DNA from 2 places in the Desulfotomaculum sp. genome. Region 2 is predicted to be linked to the other one. Evidence: a T-box and tRNA genes for the amino acid it is inferred to sense, from the RefSeq annotation. Region 2 holds a T-box; the other holds one or more tRNA genes.
What was found. A T-box is a leader RNA that pairs with one kind of tRNA and senses whether it is charged. The one in region 2 lies ahead of pheS (phenylalanine--tRNA ligase subunit alpha), so its partner is inferred to be a tRNA-Phe.
Positions count from the first base shown of each region.

Region 1: it encodes a tRNA-Phe, which carries the amino acid that the T-box ahead of pheS (phenylalanine--tRNA ligase subunit alpha) is inferred to sense. The anticodon was not compared.

Region 1 is NZ_CEVWQM010000006.1:51,700-57,637, reverse strand. It holds gene AC1U9Z_RS05225 (pyruvoyl-dependent arginine decarboxylase) at 235-696, shown strand; gene speE (polyamine aminopropyltransferase) at 719-1,552, shown strand; gene speB (agmatinase) at 1,566-2,441, shown strand; tRNA gene AC1U9Z_RS05210 (tRNA-Asp) at 2,522-2,598, shown strand; tRNA gene AC1U9Z_RS05205 (tRNA-Phe) at 2,606-2,681, shown strand; tRNA gene AC1U9Z_RS05200 (tRNA-Gly) at 2,687-2,761, shown strand; tRNA gene AC1U9Z_RS05195 (tRNA-Cys) at 2,776-2,850, shown strand; gene AC1U9Z_RS05190 (4Fe-4S binding protein) at 2,933-3,610, opposite strand; gene dut (dUTP diphosphatase) at 3,813-4,382, shown strand; tRNA gene AC1U9Z_RS05180 (tRNA-Phe) at 4,454-4,529, shown strand; tRNA gene AC1U9Z_RS05175 (tRNA-Gly) at 4,535-4,609, shown strand; tRNA gene AC1U9Z_RS05170 (tRNA-Cys) at 4,624-4,698, shown strand; gene AC1U9Z_RS05165 (hypothetical protein) at 4,717-4,854, opposite strand; gene AC1U9Z_RS05160 (hypothetical protein) at 4,911-5,537, opposite strand; tRNA gene AC1U9Z_RS05155 (tRNA-Gly) at 5,735-5,809, shown strand; tRNA gene AC1U9Z_RS05150 (tRNA-Asp) at 5,820-5,896, shown strand.
Region 2 is NZ_CEVWQM010000013.1:4,886-13,657, forward strand. It holds gene thrS (threonine--tRNA ligase) at 1-1,691, shown strand, start outside; ribosomal protein L20 leader region at 1,884-2,006, shown strand; gene infC (translation initiation factor IF-3) at 2,029-2,559, shown strand; gene rpmI (50S ribosomal protein L35) at 2,576-2,770, shown strand; gene rplT (50S ribosomal protein L20) at 2,805-3,161, shown strand; gene AC1U9Z_RS09265 (TrmH family RNA methyltransferase) at 3,251-4,054, shown strand; T-box leader at 4,230-4,476, shown strand; gene pheS (phenylalanine--tRNA ligase subunit alpha) at 4,523-5,545, shown strand; gene pheT (phenylalanine--tRNA ligase subunit beta) at 5,567-7,987, shown strand; gene zapA (cell division protein ZapA) at 8,167-8,439, shown strand; gene polX (DNA polymerase/3'-5' exonuclease PolX) at 8,529-8,772, shown strand, end outside.

The DNA.
Region 1 (5,938 bases), on a different contig from region 2:
TTAATATTTGAAATTTGTATACTTTGCTTCATTTGTTGTCACGATCTAAGGCATAGATTAGCAAAAAACAAAAATTAAGAGACAATATAAAAAAACTATCATAAATTCAAGGGCTACAAATATTAAATTGGTCAATTACAAAAAATAGTTTATTTTTAACTGCTCTTTGGTATAATATGTTTTGTTGTTAGGGAGAATGATGGAAAAGCAATAATAATGAAAGGGGAACGAAGGATGCTACAAACTCCTAAGAAATATTTTGTTACAGCAGCTTCTTCCGAGGGAAAAAGCAAGCTTACCGCATTTGACAATGCATTGCTTAAAGCACGTATCGGAAATGTTAACCTCTTAAGAGTATCTAGCATTCTACCTCCGGGATGTGAAGAAGACCCCGGCTTGGTATTGACCCCAGGTTCTCTAGTTCCAACAGCCTATGGCTACATCGTCAGTGATATCCCTGGTGATACCATTGCCGCCTGTGTGGGAGTGGGTATTAACTCCAGCGACTCCTTTGGAGTTATCATGGAGTTCTCGGGGAAATGTAGTAAAGAAGAGGCTGAAAGAAGTATCAATAGCATGTTACAAGAGGCATTTGAAACCCGTGGTTTGGAACTAAAGACAATTAAGATTGCTTCCGCAGAACATCAGGTTGATAAAATTGGTTGTGCCCTAGCAGCAGTTCCCCTTTGGTATTAGTATTAAGGAGGTCTGTGAAGAAATGGAATTATGGTATACAGAGAGAGGGATTGTTCCCGGACTGGCTTTAGGTATTGAGGTAAGCAAGGTGTTACACGAAGAGCAAACAGAATTTCAGCACCTTGCAGTTGTTGATACGCCACTTTTAGGCCGCATGCTCTGGTTGGACAATATTATTATGACAAGCATTAATGACGAATTCGTATATCATGAAATGATTAGCCATGTGGCTTTAAATACCCATGCAAACCCTAGGAAAGTACTGGTCATCGGAGGCGGTGACGGTGGTGCTATCCGTGAAATCATTAAACATCCCAGTGTCGAAAAGGCGATATTGGTAGAGATAGACCGGCGGGTGGTGGAAGTATCCAAAGAATATTTGCCTGAAATTGCAGGTGCCTTGGATGATCCAAAGGTTGAAGTGCATTGTGTGGATGGCATTCAATATGTAAGGGATCACAAAAATGAATTTGATATCATTATTGTGGATTCCACCGATCCCATTGGACCTGCCGTAGGTTTGTTTGAAGGAAACTTCTATAAAGATTGTTATGAGGCCCTAAAGGAAGATGGTATCTTTGTAGCACAAACCGAGTCTCCCTATTATAATAAGGATTTAATTCCCAAGGTAAATAAAGATATTCGTTCCCTGTACCCCATTACGAATGTTTACCTGGCCCACGTACCCACCTACCCCAGTGGTAGCTGGACCTTCACCATGGGATCTAAAAAATATGATCCCAAGGCGGTGGATTTTAGTACAAAACCCAGCTATAAAACACGTTACTACAACCATGATATCCATCAGGCAGCCTTTGCTTTGCCTAACTTTGTCCAAGAATTAATCAATAAATAACGGGGGATTACCAATGTTTGATCTACTCGATCAATGCACTGGATTTATGGGTGCCACCCAGGACTACGAGAATTCTAACGTAGTTCTGGTGGGGGCACCAATGGATTTTACTGTCAGCTTTCGCCCGGGGACACGCCAGGGGCCCCGGGCCATTAGGCAGGTTTCTGTTGGGCTAGAAGAATACAGCGTGATGCTTGATCTTGACCTGGCTGATTATGCCTATTTTGATGCCGGTGATATTGCCCTGCCCTTTGGGCATGTATTGGAAAGCCTGGAGCGGATTGGCAAAGTTGTGGCCAAGATTATTGCTGATAACAAATTTCCTTTGGTGCTTGGCGGTGAGCATTTGATCAGCCTGCCGGTAATTATGGAAGTGGTTAAAAAGTACCCTGGTTTGAAGATTCTTCATTTTGATGCCCATGCAGATTTGCGTCAGGATTACATGGGACAGACCCTTTCCCATGCTTCCGTTATGCGGCGGGCGGTTGATTTAGTGGGGGGGCAGAATATCTACCAATTTGGTATTCGCTCCGGCACCAAGGAAGAATTTGACTATGCCAGGGGACATACCCGGATGTTTCCGGCAAAGGTACTGGAGCCATTGCAGCAAGTGTTACCGGAGCTGTTAGGACATCCGGTGTACCTATCACTGGATATTGATGTGGTTGATCCAGCCTATGCACCAGGAACGGGTACGGCAGAGCCAGGTGGCTGTACTTCAACAGAAATTTTGGAAGCCATTTATTTAATGAAGGAATTAAAGGTGGTTGGCATGGACTTGGTGGAAATTAGTCCGGTCTATGATCATTCTGAGAAAACAGCGTTGCTAGGAGCTAAGCTGGTACGGGAAGCTATCTTGGCTTTTGGAAGATCTAAAATAAAAGTATAGGGTAAGAAAAATAACATTTGACTTCTGGGGGTAGTTTTTGTATACTAATCAATGTCAGTGAGCGTGAGCTAAATGACTTTGGAGCTGTGGTGTAGTGGCCTAACATGCCTGCCTGTCACGCAGGAGAACGCGGGTTCGACTCCCGTCAGCTCCGCCACATAAATGCCTCGATAGCTCAGTTGGTAGAGCAGCGGACTGAAAATCCGCGTGTCGCTGGTTCGATTCCGGCTCGAGGCACCATCTATGCGGAAGTGGCTCAGTGGTAGAGCATCGCCTTGCCAAGGCGAGGGTCGCGGGTTCGAATCCCGTCTTCCGCTCCACTTATTTATAAGCTGGCGGCATAGCCAAGTGGTAAGGCAGAGGACTGCAAATCCTTTATCCCCCAGTTCGAATCTGGGTGCCGCCTCCAGTGAAAACTCCTGAGTTATAACTCAGGAGTTTTTTGTGTCCAAGGACTTTTATGCTTATAATGACACGACCCTTTTTATTACTTAAGCGGGCCTTTTAACTTCCTTGATTGGCTGATCAAAGCTTAATACCTTACGATTGCAGGCAACTACACAGCTGCCGCACTTAATGCAATCTGGATCAGTCAGTCGACCATTTTCAGCTATATTCGGGACTAAGCCCATTGGGCAGGCTTTGGTGCATAAACCACAGTCGCTGCATTTTTCCCGATTAATAAATAACGGTTTCTTACCCTTTCCGAACCAACTAGCCAATGTACCCATCGGGCAAATATGGCACCAGCCCCTGGCGTGTACGGTTAGGCCCAATATTATGCCGACAGTAGTGGTTATGGTTAGTAGGCGAACAAAGGCCATACCCATACCATGTAAATCCCCCCAAGCAAAATAAAGCTGGGTTCCCAGAACGGTGAATATTAAACCTACCATGAAAGTACGCAGTTTGTTTGAACGTAACCATGTCGGAACGGGTTTTCCCTGATTGAATTTTTGAAAGAACACGTCGTAGAAGGCACCTCGTGGACACATCCAATCGCACCAAGAGCGGCCACTAAAGAAAGACAGACCCACTGCACCAACCATGCATAATAATAAAAGGAAACCAACGGGTGGAAAGACCCAACCAATACCAATTACTGCCGGCAAAACAATCCAAGTTATGGCCTGCTTGCGAATGCGTTTTAATAGCACAATATTTTTCAACGAATTTCCTCCTTCCTTGTTTTGAAATATCAAAGGGGTAATACTAATATACTTATATATTATTACGCAGTCGATATAATTGTGCGTAATTCAAGGGAGTTGTCAAATAAATGACAAAAAGTTTTTCCAAATAGAAGGGAAAGTTCATATGGAATGTCGAAGTGACAAATATCACAAATCCTGTTCTTAGGGGTGTTTATATATGTTAGAAACTTGCAAAAGATGCCGCTATGGAGTGGAGATTATTCGGGGAGACTATAAATGCGAAAAGCAAGAAATTAAAATACCGAGGGATGAAGCTTTGTACCCATTCAGACAATGTAGCTTATTTAGCTTTAAAAATTGCATTGTTAAAATTAAAAAGTTGCATGAAAATGCGGAAATGCCTAGGCGTGCTACGCCTGAAAGTGCTGGTTTCGACCTACACTCAATAGAGGATTTTACCATCTGCCCTGGAGAACATAAATCTGTGAGAACGGGTCTGGCCTTTGAATTGCCCCCGGCCTATGCCATGTTGGTTTATCCCCGCAGTGGAAATGCCAAGAAATATGGCATCACCCTAAGCAATGCTGTAGGTGTGGTGGATTCTGACTATCGTGGGGAGGTAATTGTGCTGCTTCATAACGCAGGACATTATGAGGTATCTTTCAAAGCAGGGGACCGCATCGCCCAAGCCATTATCCATGCCCTTCCCGACATTGAGATTATTGAATGCGAAGAATTAGGCGATACCGAGAGGGGAAAGGGTGGCTTTGGTAGCACTGGGCTATAATTCTTAAAAAAATTGGTAAAAACTATTGCGAAACATGTCATAGTATGATATATTTTATAAGCGTCAGCAGTGCCTCGATAGCTCAGTTGGTAGAGCAGCGGACTGAAAATCCGCGTGTCGCTGGTTCGATTCCGGCTCGAGGCACCATTTATGCGGAAGTGGCTCAGTGGTAGAGCATCGCCTTGCCAAGGCGAGGGTCGCGGGTTCGAATCCCGTCTTCCGCTCCATTTATTTATAAGCTGGCGGCATAGCCAAGTGGTAAGGCAGAGGACTGCAAATCCTTTATCCCCCAGTTCGAACCTGGGTGCCGCCTCCAATGAATAATTAAAGCCATCTACCAAGTAGATGGCTTTTTTGTGTGATCAAAGGAATAATTTTTAACGATGGCAGTATAGGCTTCCATGCCGTTAACGGCACCATCAAAGAGTGAAAATTGAATGTCATCCTGAGCGTCAGTGAAGGATGACAGCATTTTAATCGCCCGTAGGGCAAATGATTCCTCCTTTCCTGAAAGGTAATCGTTGATTATTAACGTTTTTTTCTTTTAGGTGGTCTGCTTTTATGTGTGGTAATTCTTGGTTGATTAAATACGTCTGCTAACTGTATGGTAGGTGCCGCAGCAACAACGGATTCGGTGATCTCTTCCAAAACCTTTGTAACAATTTTTTGTTCTTCGACATTTTCGACCATATCAATGGTGGAATTAATTACCGGTAGGGTGAGCCTGTTTTTCGGGGTTTTGGCTTTAATAAGGCTAATTGGAGCCTTTACAGGCTCTTCGGCTCCGGTTTTTTCAATGGACTCAGTTTTTTCCGGGGCGGAAAAATTGGCCAAAGTTAAACCGGAGATTTGCATATTCAGTGAAGAAGCCTGGGCCAGAGTTTCTTCCAAGGCTAACACTTCTTCAGGGGTTCCGCCAATACCCAGTGCCTTGATGGCGTCTTCTTTCATTAAACGCACCCATTCGGCTACGACCTCTAAGCCATCCTGTAACTCTTTGAAACTCTCTTGAATATGTTTACCAATTTGTTTTTCAAGTTCTTCTTGACGAATGGAAAGATTTAAGACATCGTTTCTTTCCGCTCGGGTTAATGAAGATAAGGGCTTGTCCAAACCCTTAACCCTATTGATAATTTGACGATATTCTTGAAACACTGAACAATACCCCCCACCATGATGTTTTATTAAATAATTCTCCGATTAAATGTAAAATCCTTCCAATTAATAGATAAAATAGTAAATAATTTCCATTAGGTAAACATAGGATTTAGTTTAGCAAATTACCCGCAACTTGGATATTGACTTGTCTACACTTCGTGTGCTATATTTATATTCGTCGATAAGACCTGCATGCGGAAGTGGCTCAGTGGTAGAGCATCGCCTTGCCAAGGCGAGGGTCGCGGGTTCGAATCCCGTCTTCCGCTCCACTTTAAATTTGGAGCTGTGGTGTAGTGGCCTAACATGCCTGCCTGTCACGCAGGAGAACGCGGGTTCGACTCCCGTCAGCTCCGCCAGATAATATCTCAAGGTATTGACAGAGGATCTCAAGATTGTTA
Region 2 (8,772 bases):
GTACTGCCCACGTATTGGCCCAGGCTGTGAAAAGATTATTTCCCAATGCCAAACTGGCCATTGGCCCGGCCATTCAAGATGGCTACTACTATGACTTTGATGTAGAGCAACCCTTTACCCCGGCCCAGGTAGAGCAGATTGAAGAAGAAATGAATCGCATCATTAAAGAAGATATTCCTTTCCAAAGGGCAGAGTTGTCCCGGGAAGAAGCTCTGGAGCATTTCAAGAAACAGGGTGAAATTTATAAGGTAGAGCTAATTACGGACCTGCCAGAGGATGCTGTGATCTCCTGCTATCATCAGGGCGATTTTAATGATCTATGTGCCGGACCACATGTTCCTTCCACCGGTAAATTAAAAAGCCTTAAGTTAATGAGTATTGCCGGAGCCTATTGGCGGGGCAGTGAGAAAAACAAAATGCTGCAGCGTATCTATGGCACCTCCTTCCCTAAAAAGACATTATTGGATGAGCATCTGTTCCGCATAGAGGAAGCGAAGCGGCGTGACCATAGAAAGTTAGGTCAAGAACTGGATCTGTTTAGTATCCAGGAGGAGGGTCCAGGGTTCCCCTTTTTCCATCCGAAGGGCATGGTTTTACGCAATGAGCTGGAAAATTTCTGGCGTCTGGAACATAAAAGACGTGGCTATCAGGAAATTCGTACGCCCATTATCTTAAATCGCGGTCTTTGGGAACAGTCTGGACACTGGGCCCATTACAAGGAAAATATGTATTTTACCAAGATTGACGAAGGGGATTATGCCGTTAAGCCCATGAACTGTCCGGGTAGTATTCTGGTATACAAAGCTAGAATGCACAGTTATCGCGATCTTCCCCTGCGCTGGGGTGAACTGGGTCTGGTACACCGCCATGAGCTGTCCGGTGCTTTGCACGGACTGATGCGGGTGCGTTGCTTTACCCAGGATGATGCGCACATCTTCCTGCTGCCCAGTCAGATTAAGGAGGAAATCATCGGGGTCATCGATCTGTTTGATTACTTCTATAATACCTTTGGTTTAAACTATCATGTGGAGTTATCGACTCGCCCCGAGAAATCCATGGGTTCCGATGAAATGTGGGAAACAGCAACAAACTCCCTGCGGGATGCTCTGGAAGCTAAGAAAATGGATTACAAAGTAAATGAGGGTGACGGGGCATTTTATGGTCCTAAGATTGACTTCCATCTAACCGACAGCCTGGGCAGAACCTGGCAGTGTGGTACCATTCAGTTGGACTTCCAAATGCCGGAAAAATTTGATCTTAACTATGTTGGTGAAGATGGTCAAAAGCACCGCCCGGTCATGATTCATAGGGTTGTTTTCGGCAGCATTGAACGTTTTATCGGCATCCTCACGGAGCACTTTGCAGGAGCCTTCCCGGTTTGGTTGGCCCCGATACAGGTTAAAGTATTGCCAATTACCGACAAGCACCATGAATATGCCAGGGAATTGGTCAAGAAACTAGATGCTCTGGATGTTCGGGTGGAACTGGATGCCAGGAATGAAAAAATTAATTATAAGGTTCGAGAAGCCCAGACCCAAAAAATCCCCTATATGCTGGTCATCGGAGATCGGGAAATGGAGCAGGGAACGGTGGCCCTGCGGCAGCGCGGCAAGGGAGATGTTGGGGCCGTAGCCGTTGATGAATTTATTAAAAAGATTGTGGAGGACATCCATACCAGGGCTATTTTCTAACACGATCAGAAAGAATAAGATTTTAAGGATGATCGTATAAGAAAAGCTAAGGCTCGCTTGTGCCCTTAGGGTGCGCTATAGGCTGGCGCACCCTTAAGGGCATAAACGAACCAAGCTTTTCTAATTATCAAAGGGAAAGCCTTGACTCCATAGGCAGGCTATGGTACAATTTCATCTGTTGAACTCAATATATTTAGCAAGTAGAGGCATCCCGCTTCTCACCTTACAACGATGGTTCGTAGGGTCATCTAACACAAATTTATTTTATAGTTGTGTCTATAAGCGGGTGTTTATCACCCGCTTTTTGTTTTTGTTTTAACTTAAAATCTGGAGGTGAATATATATTTCCAAACAAGAGCAACGCATTAATGAGGAAATCAGAGCACGTGAAGTACGGGTAGTAGACGCTGACAACAACCAACTGGGCATTATGCCTGTAAAAGAAGCCCTGCGTTTGGCAGAGGAAAAACAGTTGGATTTGGTGGAGGTTGCTGCCCAGGCCAAACCGCCGGTTTGCCGTATTATGGATTATGGTAAATTCAAATATGAGCAAAGCAAGCGGGATAAGGAAACAAAGAAAAAGCAGCGGATTATTCAGATTAAAGAGGTTAAGCTGCGGCCCCGCATTGAAGATCATGACTATTCAGTAAAATCTAAGAACGCTGAACGCTTTCTGAAAGATGGCGATAAAGTCAAGGTTACGATTATGTTCCGGGGCAGAGAAATTGTTCATACCGAACTGGGAAGAATTCTGCTGGAACGTTTGGCCAAAGACCTTAAGGATATTTGCATTGTGGAAAGACACGCTAAACTTGAAGGTAAAAATATGATTATGATCTTAGCACCAAAAATTGAGAAGCAGGATTAGAAAGGAGTTGCCCTAAATGCCTAAAATTAAAACCCACCGTGGGGCTGCTAAGAGATTTAAGAAAACTGCCACTGGAAAAATTCGTGGTTGGCACGCTTTTAAAAGCCACATTCTTGGTAAAAAGTCCGCCAAACGTAAGCGTAATCTGCGCAAGTCTTCTATCGTTCATGAATCCGATGCAGTTCAACTTAGAAGACTGCTGCCCTATTAATAGTTGATTTTTTAAGTAAAAGGAGGTAATCATCATGCCACGGGCTAAAAGCAGTGTGGTTTCTCGTAATAGACACAGAAAGGTTTTAAAACTGGCCAAAGGTTATAGAGGTTCCCGCAGTAAGTTGTTCAGGGTAGCCAACCAGGCGGTTATGAAAGCTTTATCTTATGCCTACAGAGACCGTCGTCAGAAAAAACGTGACTTCCGTAAGCTATGGATTGCTCGTATCAACGCGGCAACCCGCATGAATGGTCTGTCCTACAGCCGTTTCATCGCTGGCCTGAAAAAAGCCGATGTAGAAGTGAACCGTAAAATGCTGGCTGACTTGGCAGTAAACGATGCCAAGGCCTTCGGCCAACTGGTTGAGCTTGCTAAGTCCAAGCTAGCCTAAGCTTGCCCCAAAACCCAATTGTGATATAAACTAAGGCATGGTCTTTGGACCATGCCTTTGCTGTATAAAACCAAGACGGTGGAGATCCAATGATTACATCTAGCCAAAATTCACGGGTAAAGTACGTAAAAAAACTATCCCAACGTAATTTCCGTCAAAAAGAAAGAAAGTTTAGCGTGGAAGGCATTCGCTTTGTTGAAGAGGCCCTGGCGAGCAATTGGCAAATGGAGTATTTGCTTTATACGGATCAGGGAGTGCAGGGGGAACGAGGGAAAGGGTTGCTGAAGCAGGCCAGGGACAAGGGAGTAGAAACCCTTGAGGTATCTGAAAGTATCATGGGAGAGTTGACCGATACAGAAACTCCCCAGGGGGTGCTGGCAGTGCTTTGGCAACCGGATTATGCCTTGGGGGATGTGGTTAAGAGGGGGCAGCAGCCACTGGTGGTGATTGTGGACGGGGTGCAGGACCCGGGAAACCTAGGTACCATTATCCGTTCCTCAGATGCTGCGGCAGCCAACGGGGTTGTTTTGTTGAAGGGGACGGTGGATTTATACAACCCTAAAACACTGCGTTCCACCATGGGTTCCTTGTTCCACCTGCCAGTGGTGCAAGCAGAGGATGCAGAGGGGGCTTTGGCTTATCTAACCTCCCTGGGGGTCACTTTACTGGTGGGTGAGCCGGTGGGTGGCATACCAATCTTTCAGGCAAATCTTCAGGGACCGGTGGGCCTTGTGGTGGGCAATGAAGGGTCTGGGCCCAGGGAAGCTATCCTTGACCATAAGCATCAGAAAGTAACCATACCCATGCCGGGTCATGCCGAATCCTTAAATGTAGCCACCGCCACCGCCATCATGCTTTATGAAGCGGTAAGGCAAAGGTATAAAATTCAGTAAACTTTCTTGTTTTGCTTAGAGCCATATGGTATAATCAGTGTCGAAAGGTCCCCAAAAAAGGATGAAAGGTTGTGGTTGCGTGTTGCTAACCGCCGAATTTTTTTGGAGCCTGTTCGAAGCAACCGGTTCGGTTACAGCATATATTAATTATCGCCGGCTGGTTCTACACTAATATACTACTGCTATGACGGGGAAAAGTATGTAGATTTTTCTTTACAGGGAGAAAGGGTCATGACTGGAAGCCCTTTTAAAGAAAAACTCCGGAAAGTTCACCCCTGAGCTGCGGTCTGAACGTATTACATACTAGTAGGTTGCGCCGGTACTTCTACCGTTATCAGAAGCGGATAAATATTATTTTATCCTCTAAGAGGTTCTTTTCTAGAACAATTTGGGTGGTACCACGGAGATGATCCGTCCCTTTTATTAGGGGCGGTTTTTTATTTTATCTATTTTTACAGGAGGAGCATCATGGAGCAAAAATTAAGAAATTTATCCCAGGAGGCATTGACGGCCCTGGGGGCTGCCCATACCCCAGAGGAACTAAATGATATTCGTGTTAAGTACCTTGGTAAAAAAGGGGAAGTAACACAAGTTTTACGGGGTATGGGTGCTTTATCTGCAGAAGAAAGGCCGAAGCTAGGACAGGTGGCCAATGAAGTAAGGGTGGCCATTGAAAAAGCCCTGGAAGAAAGAAATAACCAGGTTAAGGAAGCACAAAAGGAAAAAATGCTGGCTGCTGAAACCATCGACATTACCTTGCCAGGCAATCGGTTTGGCCTGGGCAGGTTGCACCCCCTAACCCAAGTCATGCAGGAAATAGAAAATATTTTTATGGGCCTGGGCTTCAAAATTGCTGAAGGGCCTGAAATAGAACTGGATTATTACAACTTTGAAGCGTTAAATTTACCCAAGGACCATCCGGCCAGGGATATGCAAGACACCTTCTTCATTAATCCGGAGGTTCTCTTAAGAACACATACCTCTCCGGTACAGGCCAGAACAATGGAAAAAATGGTGCCCCAGGTGCCCATTAAAATTATTTGCCCTGGCCGTGTCTATCGGCGGGATGATGATGCCACCCACTCCCCCATGTTTCACCAGGTAGAGGGTTTGGTCGTTGATCAGCATATTACCTTTGCGGATCTTAAAGGTATCTTAGCTACCTTTGCTAAGCAAATGTTTGGACCAGAAACCAAGACCCGGCTGCGTCCCAGTTATTTTCCCTTTACCGAGCCCAGTGCAGAGGTGGATATCTCTTGCTTCAATTGTAAGGGCAGCGGCTGCAGGGTTTGTAAGGGAAGTGGCTGGCTGGAAATTCTTGGCTCAGGCATGGTGCACCCCAGGGTCTTAGAGATGTCCGGCTACAATCCCGAGGAAGTGACAGGTTTTGCCTTTGGCATGGGGGTTGAGCGAATTGCCATGTTGAAGTACGGCATCGACGATCTCCGGTTGTTATTTGATAACGATTTGCGATTTCTGGCACAATTTTAGATTCGGGAGGTTTTAAGATACATGCGAGTTTCATACCAGTGGCTTAAAGATTATGTTGACATCCAGATTTCACCCCGGGAATTGGCAGATAAACTAACCCTATCTGGCCTGGCGGTTGATGTGGTGGAAGAACTGGGTGCTGAAATTGAAAATGTTGTTACCGGGCGAATTGAAAAAATAGAAAGACACCCCAATGCGGATAAGCTGGTGGTTTGCCAGGTGGACGTTGGTCAGGGGGAAGCCTTGCAAATTGTTACCGGTGCCACCAACGTAGGGGACGGCCATATCATTCCAGTTGCCTTGGAAGGGGCCAAATTGGCGAAGGGATTGCAGATTAAACGTTCTAAACTTAGAGGTGTGGAGTCCAGAGGGATGCTCTGTTCCGGCCAAGAACTAGGGATGGAAAGCAAACTCATGTCTTCGGACATGGCCAATGGCATTTTGATTTTGCCGGAGGATGTAACGATCGGTTTGGATGCGAAAGAGGTTTTAGGTTTATATGATTCCGTGCTGGAATTAGACCTCACCCCTAACCGAGGCGATGCCCTGAGCATGATCGGTGTTGCCCGTGATGTGGCAGCCCTATTAAATACTGAACTGAAAATTCCGGTGCCCAAGGTAGAAGAAAACCAAGAAAATATAAATGACCTGGCGAAAATTGAGATCGAAGATCCTGATTTGTGCCGCCGTTACGTTGGCCGTGTGATTAAAGGCATCAAGGTGGGAGCCTCACCCATTTGGCTGCAAAATCGACTGAGAGCAGCCGGCGTGAGACCCATTAGCAATGTGGTGGATGTAACCAACTATGTGATGTTGGAAATGGGTCAACCACTGCATGCCTTTGACTATGATAAACTGGCTAACCACCACATTATTGTTCGGCGAGCTAAAGAGAATGAAAAAATTGTCTCCCTGGACGGTGTTGAGCGTACCTTAAATCCAGAGATGCTGGCCATTACCGACGCAAGTGGTCCGGTGGCAGTGGCTGGGGTAATGGGAGGTCTGGACAGTGAGGTTACAGATGCCACAGTAAACCTGCTCATTGAGTCTGCTTATTTTCACCCCATTAATGTAAGGCGCACTTCCAAAGCCCTGGGACTGCGTTCGGAATCCTCAGTACGGTTTGAAAAGGGCATCGATGTTAACGGTTGCCGCAGGGTTGCAGACAGGGCAGTGCAATTAATTCAACAATTGGCCGGGGGATCAATTGTTGCCGGTACCATTGACCAATTCCCCAATCCCATCGCCGAAAAAACGATCTTGCTAAGACCCAGCCGGGTCAATTGGGTGTTGGGAGTGGAAATTCCCAAACAAGAGATTTTTAGAATCATGGAAAGTTTGCAATTTAGGGTGCAAGAGCAGGGGGATGACTTACTGGTTACGGTTCCTACCTTCAGGCCGGATATTTTTGGTGAGTGGGATTTAATCGAAGAAGTAGCTAGAATGCATGGTTTTAATCAGATTCCTGAGACCTTGCCCTTTGGCGCCTCCACCCAGGGGGTACGTACACCGGAACAGCAAATGAACTGGGACATCCGCAACATTATGATTTCCTGCGGTTTCTATGAAGTTGTTACCTATAGCTTTGTTCATCCCAGGGTCTTTGATTTAATGAATTTACCCCAGGATAGTAAATTTAGAAATGCTATGAAATTGCAGAATCCCCTTAGTGAAGAACAATCTGTGATGAGGACAGTGTTGGTTCCCAGTCTGTTGGAGGCACTGCAGAAAAATCTTAATCGACGGGCTCAAAGTGGAGCCATCTTTGAAATTTCACGGGTGTTTTATCCCCAGGAAGGGCAGCCTCTGCCCGAAGAGGTACCTGTACTGGCGGCAGTGGCCTATGGGAATACGCAAAAAATTTGGAATCAACCCGCTCGCCCCATGGATTTCTTCTTCATGAAGGGTGTAGTGGAACAATTATTGGAAGGCCTGGGAGTTCAAAATATTACCTTTAGCCGCCATCAAGACCCCAGCTTCCATCCCGGACGTTGTGCCAAGATTGAAGCGAATGGTCAAATATTAGGGGTAGTGGGAGAACTCCACCCCAATGTAATCGAAAACTATGAATTACCGGGTAGGGCTGTGGCTATGAAGCTGGATTTACAGGCTCTGGCCCAAACCAACCGACCGGTAAAACAATATCACGGTTTACCTAAATTTCCCATAGTAGAACGTGACTTGGCTGTTTTGGTGCAGCAGGAAGTTTTAGCTGCCGATATGCTAGCCATTATTCAAAAGGCAGCCGGAAGCTTACTGCAAGAAACAGAAATCTTTGATATCTATCAAGGTAGTCAGGTGCCCGAGGGCTATAAGAGTGTAGCCTTCGCCATGAAGTTCCAAGCCCTGGACAGAACCTTAACGGACGAGGAAATCAACGATAAAATGCAGCGGATTATCAAATCACTGGCTGCTCAGACCGGAGCAGAACTAAGAAAATAAGACCCTCATAAAAGGGAGTGTCGCTTGCGACACTCCCTTTTGGGACAATTTGTCCCTGAGACCAAAGGCCCACATCCTACGGTCATTTTTTCTATTTATTATGCAAAATGCAAAAAGCTGAAGGGATTTGCTAGAAAACAGCGAATAAACAATCAGCAAAGGTAATAGGGGGGTCAAAAATGTCTAAGCAGCCAAGCAAGGTGGAGGTAGAAATATTTGGTGAGTACTACACCTTAAAAGGGCATGAATCCCCAGAATATATGCAAACTGTCGCCAAATTAGTGAACAAAAAGATGATGGAGGTAAGTCACAGAAACCCTGTACTTTCTCCCAATAAAGTAGCTGTATTGACGGTTGTTAATCTGGTCGATGAACTTCTAAAGCTTCAGGAACAGTATGACAACCTCTTGCAAATGATGGATCCGGAAAAAGCAAACCTTAGTAACTCATGACCAGATCATGAGTTTTATTTTTGGCCTAAGATTTGGGGAATAGTATAAGTGGACCAAATATGGTAATAGCAAAGAAACGGAGCGTTTTTATGCAAAACATAGAAATCGCCTGGATTTTTACTGAGCTGGCTGACCTGTTGGAAATTCAGGGGGAGGATTTTTATAAAATAAGGGCCTACCGTCGGGTGGCGGAGGCAATGGCAAGTTTGGAGGAACCTATTGAGGAAATACATCGCCGAAGATTATTAACGAAAATTCCCGGCGTGGGTAAGGTCATAGAAGAAAAAATTAAGGAAATACTTAAAACAGGTAAATTAAAGAAACACCAAGAGT